Regions from separate parts of the Clostridium sp. 001 genome, predicted to be linked through region 1. Evidence: riboswitches for the same ligand, from Rfam matches in the RefSeq annotation. Region 1 holds a riboswitch; each other region holds the start of a gene.
What was found. Region 1 has a riboswitch for cobalamin ahead of cbiQ (cobalt ECF transporter T component CbiQ). Riboswitches for the same ligand answer to the same signal wherever they lie in the genome.

Region 2: it holds a riboswitch for cobalamin, as region 1 does, so the genes downstream of both, B5S50_RS05450 (cobyric acid synthase) here and cbiQ (cobalt ECF transporter T component CbiQ) in region 1, are expected to answer to the same signal.
Region 3: it holds a riboswitch for cobalamin, as region 1 does, so the genes downstream of both, B5S50_RS01220 (DUF3467 domain-containing protein) here and cbiQ (cobalt ECF transporter T component CbiQ) in region 1, are expected to answer to the same signal.
Region 4: it holds a riboswitch for cobalamin, as region 1 does, so the genes downstream of both, B5S50_RS01065 (energy-coupling factor ABC transporter permease) here and cbiQ (cobalt ECF transporter T component CbiQ) in region 1, are expected to answer to the same signal.

The regions. Positions count from the first base shown of each region.
Region 1 is NZ_CP020473.1:947,247-950,445, forward strand. Features, by position in the region: gene B5S50_RS04220 (methyl-accepting chemotaxis protein) at 1-254, opposite strand, end outside; gene B5S50_RS04225 (energy-coupling factor ABC transporter ATP-binding protein) at 487-1,323, opposite strand; gene cbiQ (cobalt ECF transporter T component CbiQ) at 1,336-2,115, opposite strand; cobalamin riboswitch at 2,353-2,528, opposite strand; gene B5S50_RS04235 (cell wall-binding repeat-containing protein) at 2,713-3,199, opposite strand, start outside.
Region 2 is NZ_CP020473.1:1,208,803-1,212,001, forward strand. Features, by position in the region: gene cbiB (adenosylcobinamide-phosphate synthase CbiB) at 1-308, opposite strand, end outside; gene B5S50_RS05450 (cobyric acid synthase) at 359-1,876, opposite strand; cobalamin riboswitch at 2,052-2,225, opposite strand; gene B5S50_RS05455 (energy-coupling factor ABC transporter ATP-binding protein) at 2,337-3,062, opposite strand; gene B5S50_RS05460 (energy-coupling factor transporter transmembrane protein EcfT) at 3,059-3,199, opposite strand, start outside.
Region 3 is NZ_CP020473.1:268,429-271,627, reverse strand. Features, by position in the region: gene B5S50_RS01230 (MATE family efflux transporter) at 1-17, shown strand, start outside; gene B5S50_RS01225 (4Fe-4S binding protein) at 739-1,122, shown strand; cobalamin riboswitch at 1,206-1,391, shown strand; gene B5S50_RS01220 (DUF3467 domain-containing protein) at 1,746-2,006, shown strand; cobalamin riboswitch at 2,184-2,370, shown strand; gene B5S50_RS01215 (hypothetical protein) at 2,697-3,199, shown strand, end outside.
Region 4 is NZ_CP020473.1:221,963-225,161, forward strand. Features, by position in the region: gene B5S50_RS01055 (phosphoribosylaminoimidazolecarboxamide formyltransferase) at 1-275, shown strand, start outside; cobalamin riboswitch at 506-682, opposite strand; gene B5S50_RS01060 (hypothetical protein) at 782-1,141, opposite strand; gene B5S50_RS01065 (energy-coupling factor ABC transporter permease) at 1,144-1,818, opposite strand; cobalamin riboswitch at 1,970-2,146, opposite strand; gene B5S50_RS21390 (transposase) at 2,411-3,199, opposite strand, start outside.

The DNA.
Region 1 (3,199 bases):
TTCGGAGAATCTTCATTTATTTTCATTAAATTTTTAACTACATTTTTTTCTGAAAAAATTCTAGCTGCCAAAGCTTCTTTTTCTATTATCACACTTATAGTTTCTGAAGAGCTTCCAGTTATCCCTAGTATTTCACTATTAGTTTTCTCTTCCACTATGCCGCTAGATCGATTGCTAACAAAAAAAGTCGTTATGGACATTAGAACAACAATAATAGCTGCTATTAGTATTGGTATTTTTCTTTTTATAGACATAATACTCTCCTTCCATATTTGAATCTATTAATTCTATTTTCGTATATTTGAGCTTTAGGTTTAATTTAATTTAAATTCAAAGCTTAAACATTAAAAATATTTTACAAAAAAGTGTGCTAAATAGTAAAAGAGAAGTTATATAAAAATACCACAACTAAGTATTCTCATACAACTTCTCTTAAATAAGATAAGCTATAAAATATATTCTGTGAAAATTGTAAATTATTAAAATTCAAAAAATATTTTTACTTTTTTCCAACAAGTTTTTCGCTTGTCCAATTGTAAGGGGCAAATCATCCACATTTAAAATTCCATCTTTATTTAAAATTTCAATTAAATGTGCTACTCTAGGAAGTCTTAAATTAATCTTACGAATAATTTCCTTTTTATTAAATACTTCTTCAGTAGTTCCCCCCATTATAATCTTTCCTCTATCTAGAAGATAAACTTTATCCGCAAGAAGTGGAACTGTATCCACGTCATGTGTTGCAAAAATTAAAGTAATTCCAAGTTTTTTATTTATAGAATCCAAAAGTCTAATTAATTTGTGCACTCCTCGTGGATCAAGTGCTGCGGTTGGCTCATCCAATACCATAACTTTTGGTTTCATAGCAAGTACACTTGCAAGTGCAATTCTCTTTTTTTGTCCACCGCTTAAATTGTGAGGGCTTTTATCTTCATAACCTGACATTCCCACTGTTTTTAAAGCCCACTCTATAGTATCCTCTAACTTTTTTCCATTAAATCCCATGTTTAAAAGTCCATAGGCAATTTCCTGCCTGACTGTAGGGTTAAAAAGCTGGTCATCAGAATCCTGAAATACCATTCCCACACTGCGCCTAATCTCTACTAAATTTCTTTTACATACTTCCATACCATTTACAGTGATAGTTCCAGATGTAGGTTTTAAAATCCCATTAAATAGGTGAAAAAGTGTAGACTTTCCCGCACCATTTGGGCCAAGTATTGCTACCTTCTCCCCACCTTTTATTTTCATATTAATATCTTTAAGTGCCATACTCCCATCACCATAAGCATAACTAACTTGAGACACATCAATAATTTCCATAAACATTCTCCTTTAAATCAATACATTTGCAATAATTAGAACAATCAATAAAATTACACCTACTACTCCAAGTCCAAAATCCTTAGAAGGTACTGGATATGTAAAAAATTTAGCTTCTATACTATCTTCATTATATCCCCTTGACAGCATGGCATTATAAACTCTTATACTTCGATCTAAAGATTGTATTATAACATAGACTGCTATTTCCGCAGTATCTTTAATCTGATGAAACCAACTAGACTTATATCCCATACGACTCAACTGAGCATGTCTCATACTTTTTCCCGTCTCTTCAATAATAAATATATACCTATACATCATATCTGCCAAGTCCACTATTATAGATGGCATTTTAAATATTCTAAGGGTTTCAAGTATTTCAATCATAGGCGTACAAAATGATAGTACACAAGCTAAACTAACAGCTGCCATTATTCTAAGCATTAGTAAAATTCCAAGGTCAAGTCCTTCTTTATAAATATATAAATGATAACTTCCAAATGAGATATAAGTTAAAACATGACTACCATTAGTAAAAAGCATACTTATAAATACAATCCAGGCTATTCCAAAAGGTATGAGTAATCTTTTTACAAGCCTTTTCAATGGCAAATGTAATGTATAATACCCAAATAAAGATAGCACCCATAAAAAAGTTACCAAATACCAATGTGAAAGGAAAGTAGCAATAATAATACCACTTAAAAACAAAACTGTTTTGACTCTCCCATCTAAACAATGTAAAAAACTATTTTTATCATACATTTTTCTAAATGAAGCTAGTTCCATAATTTTATTCTTCCCCTTTGACTTTAATTTGCCGAACATCTTTCCCCAGTAATGTCCAACTATCAATCCTGCAGAAAAAACACCTAATTCTTCATCACGTTACAGGACGTCCAATTTTTAATAATCTTTTCGTAAACGATTTTACCCTTCCTAGAGAAACCTAGGAAGGGTAAATTATAATAACTGAAATAATATACTATAACAAAGGTCACCTCCCTATCACTCGTAGAGTTTAATGGTTCCTAAAGCAACATAGGCAGGTCTTCTGACTTAAGATCATCATCCCTATAGCCTTCCCAGTTTCCCAGTGACATATAATAAGGACTCCTCTTTTCACAGCGGCGGGACCGTGCAGACTTTCCATCTGGCTTCCCTTTTCAGCATAATAATGCACCTATATCTTTTTTATATTCTTTTATCAATAATTGCTTTTCTAATTATGATATATAACTATTTAATGCAATTTTCTCACAATATTTCTTTCATGTCAAGTATGCTACTTAATGCCCTGCAATTCGTAATTTGGAAATTCATTATTGTAAAATGGCACATATATTTTTCACTTTTATGAGTCTTTTACTTAGAAATACCACGAATCTAGTTTTCATACATAAAATAAGCAATAGCATCTTTTAATACTGTAGCAAAATCCACATTTCTCTTATGATAAACATTTCCTCCATATTCATTAGATTGATTATCACATATATAAGCATAATCATAACTTTTTGGGTCACACCACTTCATGAAAGTATAGGTATGGCTTGGACCATTCGTTGTAAAGCATATATCACCAGGTCGAAGTTTTGCTAAATCCTCACACTTAGTCCACCCTCTTTGTAAAAGTTGTGATGTAAATTGTACAGTATTACATACCCACTCTGGCAAATCAGTAAGTCCTGATCTTCTCAAAGCTTCACTTTGAAAATATACACAGTTATTGCTTGTGTCACCACCGTGAAGCTCAATAGCTCTATTTAAAACTGATTGTCTATGATCTTCATCGCTAAGATAATTATAAAGATTTTTCTGCAACTCAGAATGGGAAGCAGAAGTATCTGTTGGTGTAGTCGGCTCAGGTGAT
Region 2 (3,199 bases), 260 kb from region 1:
TCTACAGCAAGGCATTTAGCAGAAATAGTTGTCCAAATAATAAATGTATTTAATATGTTATATAAAATAACATTTTTTCTTAAAAGCATCAGCACTGCAAAAGGCACAATAAAACTAACCATTGCTACTAGAAATACTATCAAACCACCAAAGGCCTTTAAGCTCTCATTTTTTTTACAAAGCTTTCTTCCCTTTTTATCTAAATAAGATATAAGTTTTCCTATATATATAACGGGATGGGGAAACCAATAGGGATCTCCAATTATCCAATCAATTACAACTGCTATCACAATATCTATTAAATTCATAAATACAAAAGAACTGGACAAATTTAACCCCTCTTTTCTAATATTAATTATTATCTTTTAATGCCCATAATACTATATATCTTATCTATATCTAAATTCTTTCGCACTATGCTTGCTAACTTATCCAATTCTCCTTCTCTGAGATTTTCATATGCTTTTGATTTTTTATACCCTAATCCTTTATTTTCCCTTATTTTATTCACAATGAATTCTCTAAAGTCAATTCCATCAAAAACTCCATGTATATAAGATCCAATTACATTTCCTGACATATTTATGGCACCATCTTCTGTGTCAACCTTTTTACCATTTTTATCAGTTATATTAAATAATGGTCTTGCATCTTTTCCATATTTGCATATTCCCATATGTATTTCATATCCGTATACATCCAATTTTCTATTAGTTAAGGATTCGCCGTCCTTTTTCATTGGGAAGTCAATTTCGCTTTTTGCATTTACTCTAGTTGTAACTTTTTCTTTTTCAAATATAGTTTCTATGTCCAAAAGTCCTATACCTTCTACTTTTCCTACATCTGTCTCCACTCCATAAGGATCTTCTATGACTTTACCAAGCATTTGATATCCACCGCACAGTCCTATGACAAGTCCAGTTTTACTATATTCTTTTATACGGTCTTCAAGGCCGCACTGCCTAATTTTAAGTAAATCTTCTATAGTATTTTTACTTCCTGGAATAATGACTAAATCCGGATTCCCAAACTCTTCTACAGATGTTATAAATCTTACGGAAACGTCTTCTTCACTTTTAAGTGCATCTAAATCTGTAAAATTAGATATATGAGGCAGCTTTATTACAGCTATGTCAATAGGTGCTGTAACCTTTTTATTGAATTCTACAGCTCCATCTTCATCCTCAAGGGCCAATCTAAAATGAGGTATGACGCCAAGGCAAGGTACCTTTACTATATCCTCAAGCATCTTAAGGCCAGGCTCCAGTATATCTTTGTCTCCTCTAAATTTATTTATTATAGTACCCTTTACTCTTTTTTTCTCATCCTCTGTAAAAAGCAACATTGTTCCTGCAATGGATGCAAATACTCCTCCTTTGTCTATGTCTCCTGCTAAAAGTACTGGTGCATCTACTGATTCTGCCATACCCATATTCACAATGTCTCTATCTCTTAAATTTATTTCTGCAGGACTTCCTGCCCCTTCCATTACTATTATGTCAAATTTCTTCTCCATCTTTTCAAAGTGTTCTTTAAGCATATCCCTAAATTCCAGCTTCATATTATGATATTGCATAGCAGTGCTGTTGCCATACACTTTTCCGTTAACTATGATTTGGCATTTCTTATCTGAAGTTGGTTTTAACAATATAGGGTTCATATATGCTTCCGGCTGCAATCCAGCTGCATAAGCCTGAAGTACCTGAGCCCGTCCCATTTCTTTGCCATCTAATGTTATATAGGAATTCAATGACATATTTTGAGATTTAAAAGGACACACTGAATAACCATCTTGTTTAAATATTCTACAAAGGGCTGAAACAATTATACTTTTTCCTACAGAAGAACCAGTTCCCTGAATCATAATTTTTGCCATAACAATTACTCCTCCCAAAACTTCCTAAATATAATAAAAAGTTTACTTTTAATTAATACACACATATCTATATTAAAACCAAAAGGCAGTAAGCTTTAGAAAGCTAACTGCCTTTAACATAAAAACCTCAACTTAAGCTGAGGTTAAACACACTAAAAGTTTCTCTCCCTCCGAAAGCATATAATAACAATCAGGCAGGTCTCCTGGCTTATGATTCATATTTACTTTAACCTTCCTCTTTTAAGAGTGGTAACTAAAGTTCATCATCAAATACAGTAGCGGGGGCTGCTGCGGAGTTTAACCGCATTCCCTTTTCACCTATAAAGGCACCTGAGTCTTCTATTTAATTTATACTCTAAGTTTATTATAATTAGAGTTTTATGTCAACTTGAAATGTCCAATATATTACATAAAACAAATAAAAATTTCATGTAATTCTAAAGTATTACAGTTAATAGCATTATTTGATATTATATTTTACTAAAAATTCAGTATCTTCCATTACTTTGTTGTAAGAGTCATCCCTTATTATATGATGATCTTCAGAAAATACAAGAACTCGTTTAAAAAGTCCATTAACATATTCAAAATCATGTGTTGAACATATTATAGTTTTCCCTGCTTTATTTAATTTGATAAAAAGATCATTTAAGAATTTCTTTCCCTTAGGGTCTATTCCACTCATAGGTTCATCTAAAACCAGAACTTCAGGATTGAGAGCAAGTACAGCAGCTATAGCCACTCTCTTTTTTTCTCCCCCACTTATGTTATAGGGCTCCCTGTTTTCTAAATCTTTCACATTTAAAAGTTCTAGACAGTCATTTACCCTTTTATTTACTTCATCTTCATCCATTCCCATTTGCCTTGGTCCAAAAGCAACTTCCTCGTATACACTAGAGCAAAAAAGTTGTGCGTCGGAGTTTTGGAATACAAATCCTACTTTTTTATGGAACTTCTTTGAGAAATTACCTCTTTCCAATTCATTTTTGCATATTTTCACATCACCAAAATAGTAATTTCCTTTTGTGGGAAATACCACTCCATTTAATAATTTTAAGAAGGTAGATTTACCGCTTCCATTTGCACCTATAAGTGCTATGGATTCTCCTTGTTCTATAGTTACATTTATATCTTTTAATACTTCATTATTTTTATATTTAAAAAAAGCGTCCTCAATTTTTATCATCTTAATCCCACCCTAGATATGTAAAAATACATAGTTATGATAAATACATTAACTATTAAATATATTAGATCAAAAAACTTAAATTTAAATTTTTTGTGAGACACATACTCTCCTGTAAATCCCCTGCATTCCATAGC
Region 3 (3,199 bases), 680 kb from region 1:
TAAAAATATTTAAATAGATGAATCTATCAGTATCAAAATAAAACTAAATTAAAGTAATTTATCAATATGGTACGAGAAAAATATTCAAAATGATAAACAGAGTTCTTGGTTTCAGGTGGAGTTTTTTTCTCCTACTGAAACTTATTAACAGGATTCTTAGTGCTTTAGCACTTAGAAGGCGTTATCCTTTAGGGGAAATAGTTATCTAGGGGTGTAGCAGCCGTTATGCACAGCATAAGAACTCTAAATCGCTGAAGCTCAAGAGTTCTAATATCCCCCACTTTATAAGAAGATGGGGGTACTACGGTTGTAGGCATCGGATAAAATTTATAATTTTAAGTAGGAATATTGCAAGATGAAGAATTGGCATATAAATTGCTTCTTAAATTAATATAGTTTTGAAATAAATTTAATTATTTAAACCCTAAACTCTAAAATAAAAAGTATTTAACAGCAGTCCCTCCTGCACTTAAGTACTTTTTACTTTATTTTGACAATCTTATTGTACATTTATTTTATCTGATGGCTACCTACTGTAACACTCCCACGCACACAGCGAAAGCGACTATCACCAAATCAAAGATTTGGGATATCTGCTTTTCCCACTAAGTAAGATTCGTTGATATAAACCAAAATAATAGGCATAAAATTTGCGGTATTGATATATACCTTATATATTTGTATAATTAAGATATATGTACAAAGTATATATAAATAATGTTTAAAGGGGAATGTATTATGAAAAAATTAGTTGTTAAAGATAAGTCTTTATGTATGTCTTGTTTAAGTTGTGAAATGGCTTGTTCCGAGGCATTTTACAAAACCTACGGCAATTCTTGTATTAAGATTGATGAAGGAAAAGATGGATCTGTAGATTTAAAAGTATGCAATCAATGTGGAGTGTGTGCTAAAAAATGTCCTGAAGAGGCAATTAAACAAAATGCTAAGGGAATATATATGATAGATAAAAAAGCTTGTACTGGCTGTGGTACATGTGTAGAAGCCTGTCCAAAAGGTATTATTGTAAAAGTAGAAGACAAGCCTAATCCAAGTAAGTGTATGGCATGTGGTATTTGTGTTAAAGCTTGTCCTATGGGAGTACTTGAAATTCAAGAAGATTAAAATGTTTAATAATGGATTTATTGAGAAAATAATGTTGACTTTTCAAAATTTTTGCCCTAAACTTAATATAAAGGTAATAAAATTTAATATTTTTACTATTAGGTGCTGTCAAATTGATAGTTAAAAGGGAAAGTGTAAAAAACACTGCAGCCCACCGTTACTGTATGGAGGATGAAACCCTAGTTATGTCACTGGATTTTTATATCTGGGAAGACAGGGAAGTAAGATGAATCTGAGCCAGGAAACCTGCCTGATATGTCGGTGATGCTTTCGGAGGGGAAGACAATGCTATGTTTATTGAAAAAGTAAACGGTTATATTAACATGAAAGAACAGAGATGTTTTTTAGTTATTAACCATTATGGGAAATTATGTTATATAGAGACCTTCGAAGGGAGAGGGTCTCTTTTTATTTTACAGGAATTTATCTGATGACAAGAACGCTGTTTATGGACAATCAAGTAAGTCATCAGATTTGTTCTTACTTTAGAATAACCCCTCCGTCATCAATGAAAGAACTAAATGCAGTAGATTAGACAGGCGAGTACAAAAAGGAAGGTGATTAGATAGAGTGAATTGTAAAAATAAGTTGAATAAAAAATATGAAAGGTAAGGGTGAATCCTATGGATGAAAATGTAAAATTGGAAGAGGAAAAGGAACTATATTCAAATAGATTAGAGCTTTCTGGAAGTGTATATGATTTTCAGTTAGATTTTATGAAGGTGTATAAAAAAGATGTAAAAGATAGTGTGAAGATATTTATGAGTCCGCAGCAGGCAAAAAGTGTTTGTATGATGCTTACGAAATCAGTAGAAAAGTATGAGGATACTTTTGGAGAAATTAATATAAATCCTAAAACTAACGCTGAGTTAAATAAGCAATAGACATTTTAACAGTATTTAGGATAAACTTTAGCATTAAAATTTATCTGATGTCAAGAACTCTGTTTATAGAAAATTGTGTTGTATTATTGAAATTTACACTAATTTAATAAAGTTTTTATAAATTATTGACAAATAAGTGGAGTTGGTGTACTGTAAAGGTAATGACAATTGTAAAATAAATGATAATTTTGAATAGGTTTCTTTTTTAGGAATTAATAGGGAAAGTGGTGAAAAACCACTGCAGCCCCCGCTGCTGTAAGGAAGATGAAATTCACAGAATGCCACTGAAGATATAATCTTTGGGAAGGTGTGAAAAGTAAGATGATACCAAGCCAGTAGACCTGCCTGTTACAAACATATATGGTTCTTTCGGTGGGAAAGGTAAGTATTCAATGCCAGTAACATCTGTTTACATTAAATATTTATAAATTCATGTCGTATACTGGAGACCTTCGAAAGAAAGAGGGTCTCTTTTTATCTTTTATTTACACAAATATATATTTATTTACGTTAATCTAATCTCACCTGAATTACCACCTGGTTTATTTTTCACAAAGGTTAAAAATATGATTGCTATTATATTTAACTTTCTAGGAGGTGATCGATATAAAAGTGTAAAAATTTTATCATTGTCTTTTAAATTTGGACAAGCAACAATTAAAAATTTAAAAATTTGGAGGAGTGTATAAAATGATTAGAAGATTAAAAAACAAATTATTTGCGACACTATGTATAACAACATTAACTTTGGGAGTTGTAGCTGCACCGTCAGCTTTTAATAGTGTAAAAGCTGATGCTGCTCCAACAAAGACTGTCTATGTGGATGTTGAGAAAAATGTTTTAGGAGAAGCACCTATTTTACAGCCAGTAAAAGTTACACTCAGTGATACGAATACCATTGCTGATGCTACAAAGCAGGCTGTAGGTGATGGAAATGTAAATATAGTTTCAAGCAAATATGGTAGCTATGTAACAGGTTTTAAGGATACTACAGATAATCAATCGGCATTTACTAATAATTATCTGACTGATTTTAAGACAGAACTTAAAACTGTAACTAAAGGTATTGTCTTCAGGACAAATATACCAAATCAGCCTATTGTTACCGATGCAAATTATTTAAGTGAAAAAGAATGTGATGGAATTTCAGGCTGGATGTTTACAGTTAATAATGTAGATCATGCTAACTCAAC
Region 4 (3,199 bases), 730 kb from region 1:
CTGAAGAAACTATGGGATGGAAAGATGTATTTACTGAAATTCCTAAAAGATTTACTTTAGATGAAAAAACGGATTGGCTTTCAAAACTTCAAGGTGTATCTTTAGGATCTGACGCATTTTTCCCATTTAGAGATAATATAGATAGAGCTTCTAAAAGCGGTGTGAAGTACATTGTTCAGCCAGGTGGTTCTATAAGAGATGACATTGTAATAAAAGCTTGTAACGATTATAATATGGTAATGGCATTTTCAAATTTAAGATTATTTCATCATTAATTATAGATTATCTAAGTAGTTACATTTAAAGTTTAAGTAATGATCTAAAAAAACTGCTGTTGCACACCATTGCAACAGCAGTATTAAAGGGATTAGATATGTTTAAGTTAACACCAATATATAAAAAGGGACTTCTTTTGGAAGTCCCTAATTAACACATTATGTAGCTATATCAATTTTGTAAAAACATAGCTTAAAAATTACCAATGCATTAATCTTTCCCTCCGAAAGATTATTTCAAAAGTATAGGCAGGTCTCCTGACTATAGGATCATCCTCTTTAATTCCTTCCCAGAATACTCCAGTGGAAATTTAAAATCGTCACCCAATACAGTAGCGGGGGCTGTAATGGAATTTCACCATTTTCCCTTTTAATTACCTACGTAAACCACATACTTTACTATTTGATTATGTTTACATTATATACTTATGTCATTCATTTGTCAAGTAAAATGCATTAAATATTTTAATTATAAAAAAATTCTGTAATAATGACTTATTTATACTCTACTCTTCCTCTAAAGATTTTTTATTTGACTTTGATTTGCCAAATATTTTCTCCCAATGATGTCCAACTATCAATCCTGCACAAAAATTTGCCACAGAAAAAGCTCCTACTTCTGCATCACCAGGCAATTCAATAAATGGATGATGATCTGCTTTAATTTTGCTTGAAGCCATGGTGTTTACCTTGTCATCAGTGCCACCTGCCTCCATGTTATGACTGCTCATATACTTACCTGCTCCAAATATAAGAACCAACAAAATTAACAATACTGTTAGAATAGATTTAGTAAATCCATCTATAAACTTAATGCTTGTACCTTTCTTATTTTCTACATCTACTGCATTTGTAGTTGATTTCATCACTATCTTGCCTCCTTATATTTCCGTCCAAGTACATCTGGCATTAAATCAGGACGCCTGCTTACCATAACCTGCAGAATTACAGCTGTAAATACTGCTTCGCCTATAGCTAGAGGTATTTGAGTAGGTCCAAACCCTGCAAAAAATATCATCCACTGCTTGACTATAGGGATATGTCCATGCAAACTTATTGCAAGTTCCAAAGCTGCTACTAAATATGTAACTATATCTCCAACAAAACCTGCCACTCCAGCTGCAAGCCATATAGGGCTTTTAAAATGTCTTAAAACCTTCCAGCAAAAATATCCTGAAATTCCTCCTGCAATACCCATGGAAAAATCATTGGCACCTATAGTTGTAATACCACCATGTCCCAAAAATATGGCTTGAAAAAACAATCCAATAGCTGAAATTACAGCAGTAGCCAGTGGTCCTACTACAATAGCTGCCAGTGGTGTGCCACAAGGATGAGAGCAGGAACCGGTTACAGGTACAGGAAAGTGCATGCAAGAAATAACAAATACTGCCACTCCCATCATAGCAAGAAAAGGTTTATAATATAAATTCTCCTTAACTCTTCTTTTAATCTCTTTAATACCCGGTACAATAAACATGGCACTTATTACATACCATGTACCCCAGGCCTGTGGTGATAAAATTCCATCTTCAATATGCATTTTTATAAGACCTCCAATTTTAATAAGTTACTTCTTCTTACGCATCGTAAACGATTTTAACCCTCCTAGACTAAACTAAGAGGGTTAAATGTATAATAAATAAATTAGTATACTAAAATTAAGTCACCTCCCTATCACTCGTAGAGCTTAATGGTTTCTAAACAATATAGGCAGGTCTTCTGACTTAAGATCATCATCCTTATAGCCTTCCCAGTTTCCCAGTGACATATAAATAAGGACTCCTTTTCTCACAGCGGCGGGACCGTGCAGACTTTTCATCTGGCTTCCCTTTTCAGCATAATAATGCACCTATATCTTTTTTATATTCTTTTATGATAATTACTGTAAAATTGCATTATGTAATTATTTACGTTAATTTTCTCACAATTTCTCTTTTATGTCAAGTATGATCTTTAATGTGCAGAGATTTAGCACCTAAATTCCAGTGAAAATTTTATTTTTACTGGAATTATATTTTTTTACACTTATTTAAAGGTCTGGTAAGCCCTTAAACCGGTAGATCGTAAAAATTGTTATACACTCCCCTACCCCTAAAAATCTTAATGCAAAGTTTCCAGTTTTTATTTTAAAATTACGTCTTTATGAATAGTGGATTATCCCAATCATCTTCTATAGTAAATCTTTCATCTTTTATATCTTCAATAATATCTATTTGGAGCATTTTTTTCTTCCTAAAACCTCTGATACACCTAAAAAAATATAACTGCATTAAATTAAATGCTAGTATCATAAACATTAAAACTGTCTCTACCCCTGTAGAACTGTGAAGAAAACAATGATCTAAATGCCATTCAGTTTTCAACTGATGAAATACATTATTTTCAATATCCCATCTTTTATGCATTATTTTCCATAAAGTTTCTACTGATATAAATTTATCTGTTGTTATGATCCATTCTTCTTTAATTTCTGCTTTATCTCCAGTATGAATTTCTTCTATAAATTTTATGAATCTTACTTCTATACTTGAATCAGACATTTGAAAATTATCATCATCCCACGCTTTAATCTTTCTATAGGTATTTACATTTTCCTTTACAGTCCAATCTTTATCTGCCTCCCGGCATTTAAATAGGGCTAATGCATCTTTTACAATGTGCAGCCTTTCATCTTTTACTCTTACCAATGCATCCATTCCTATAGAAAGAACTTCTTTTATCCAAGTAGATTTACAGTAAAGAGCATCAGCCACTATGATGTCAGCGAAATGATGATACTTCTTATATAACTTCTTAATTAGTCGTTTACTACCCGTAATTTCACCTTCATCTTTACTTGAACTATCTTTTTTAGGTTCAAGCATCTCTTGACCTAAAATAATATGTGGGTCTGATCCTACTGTTGCACACACTACAGATCT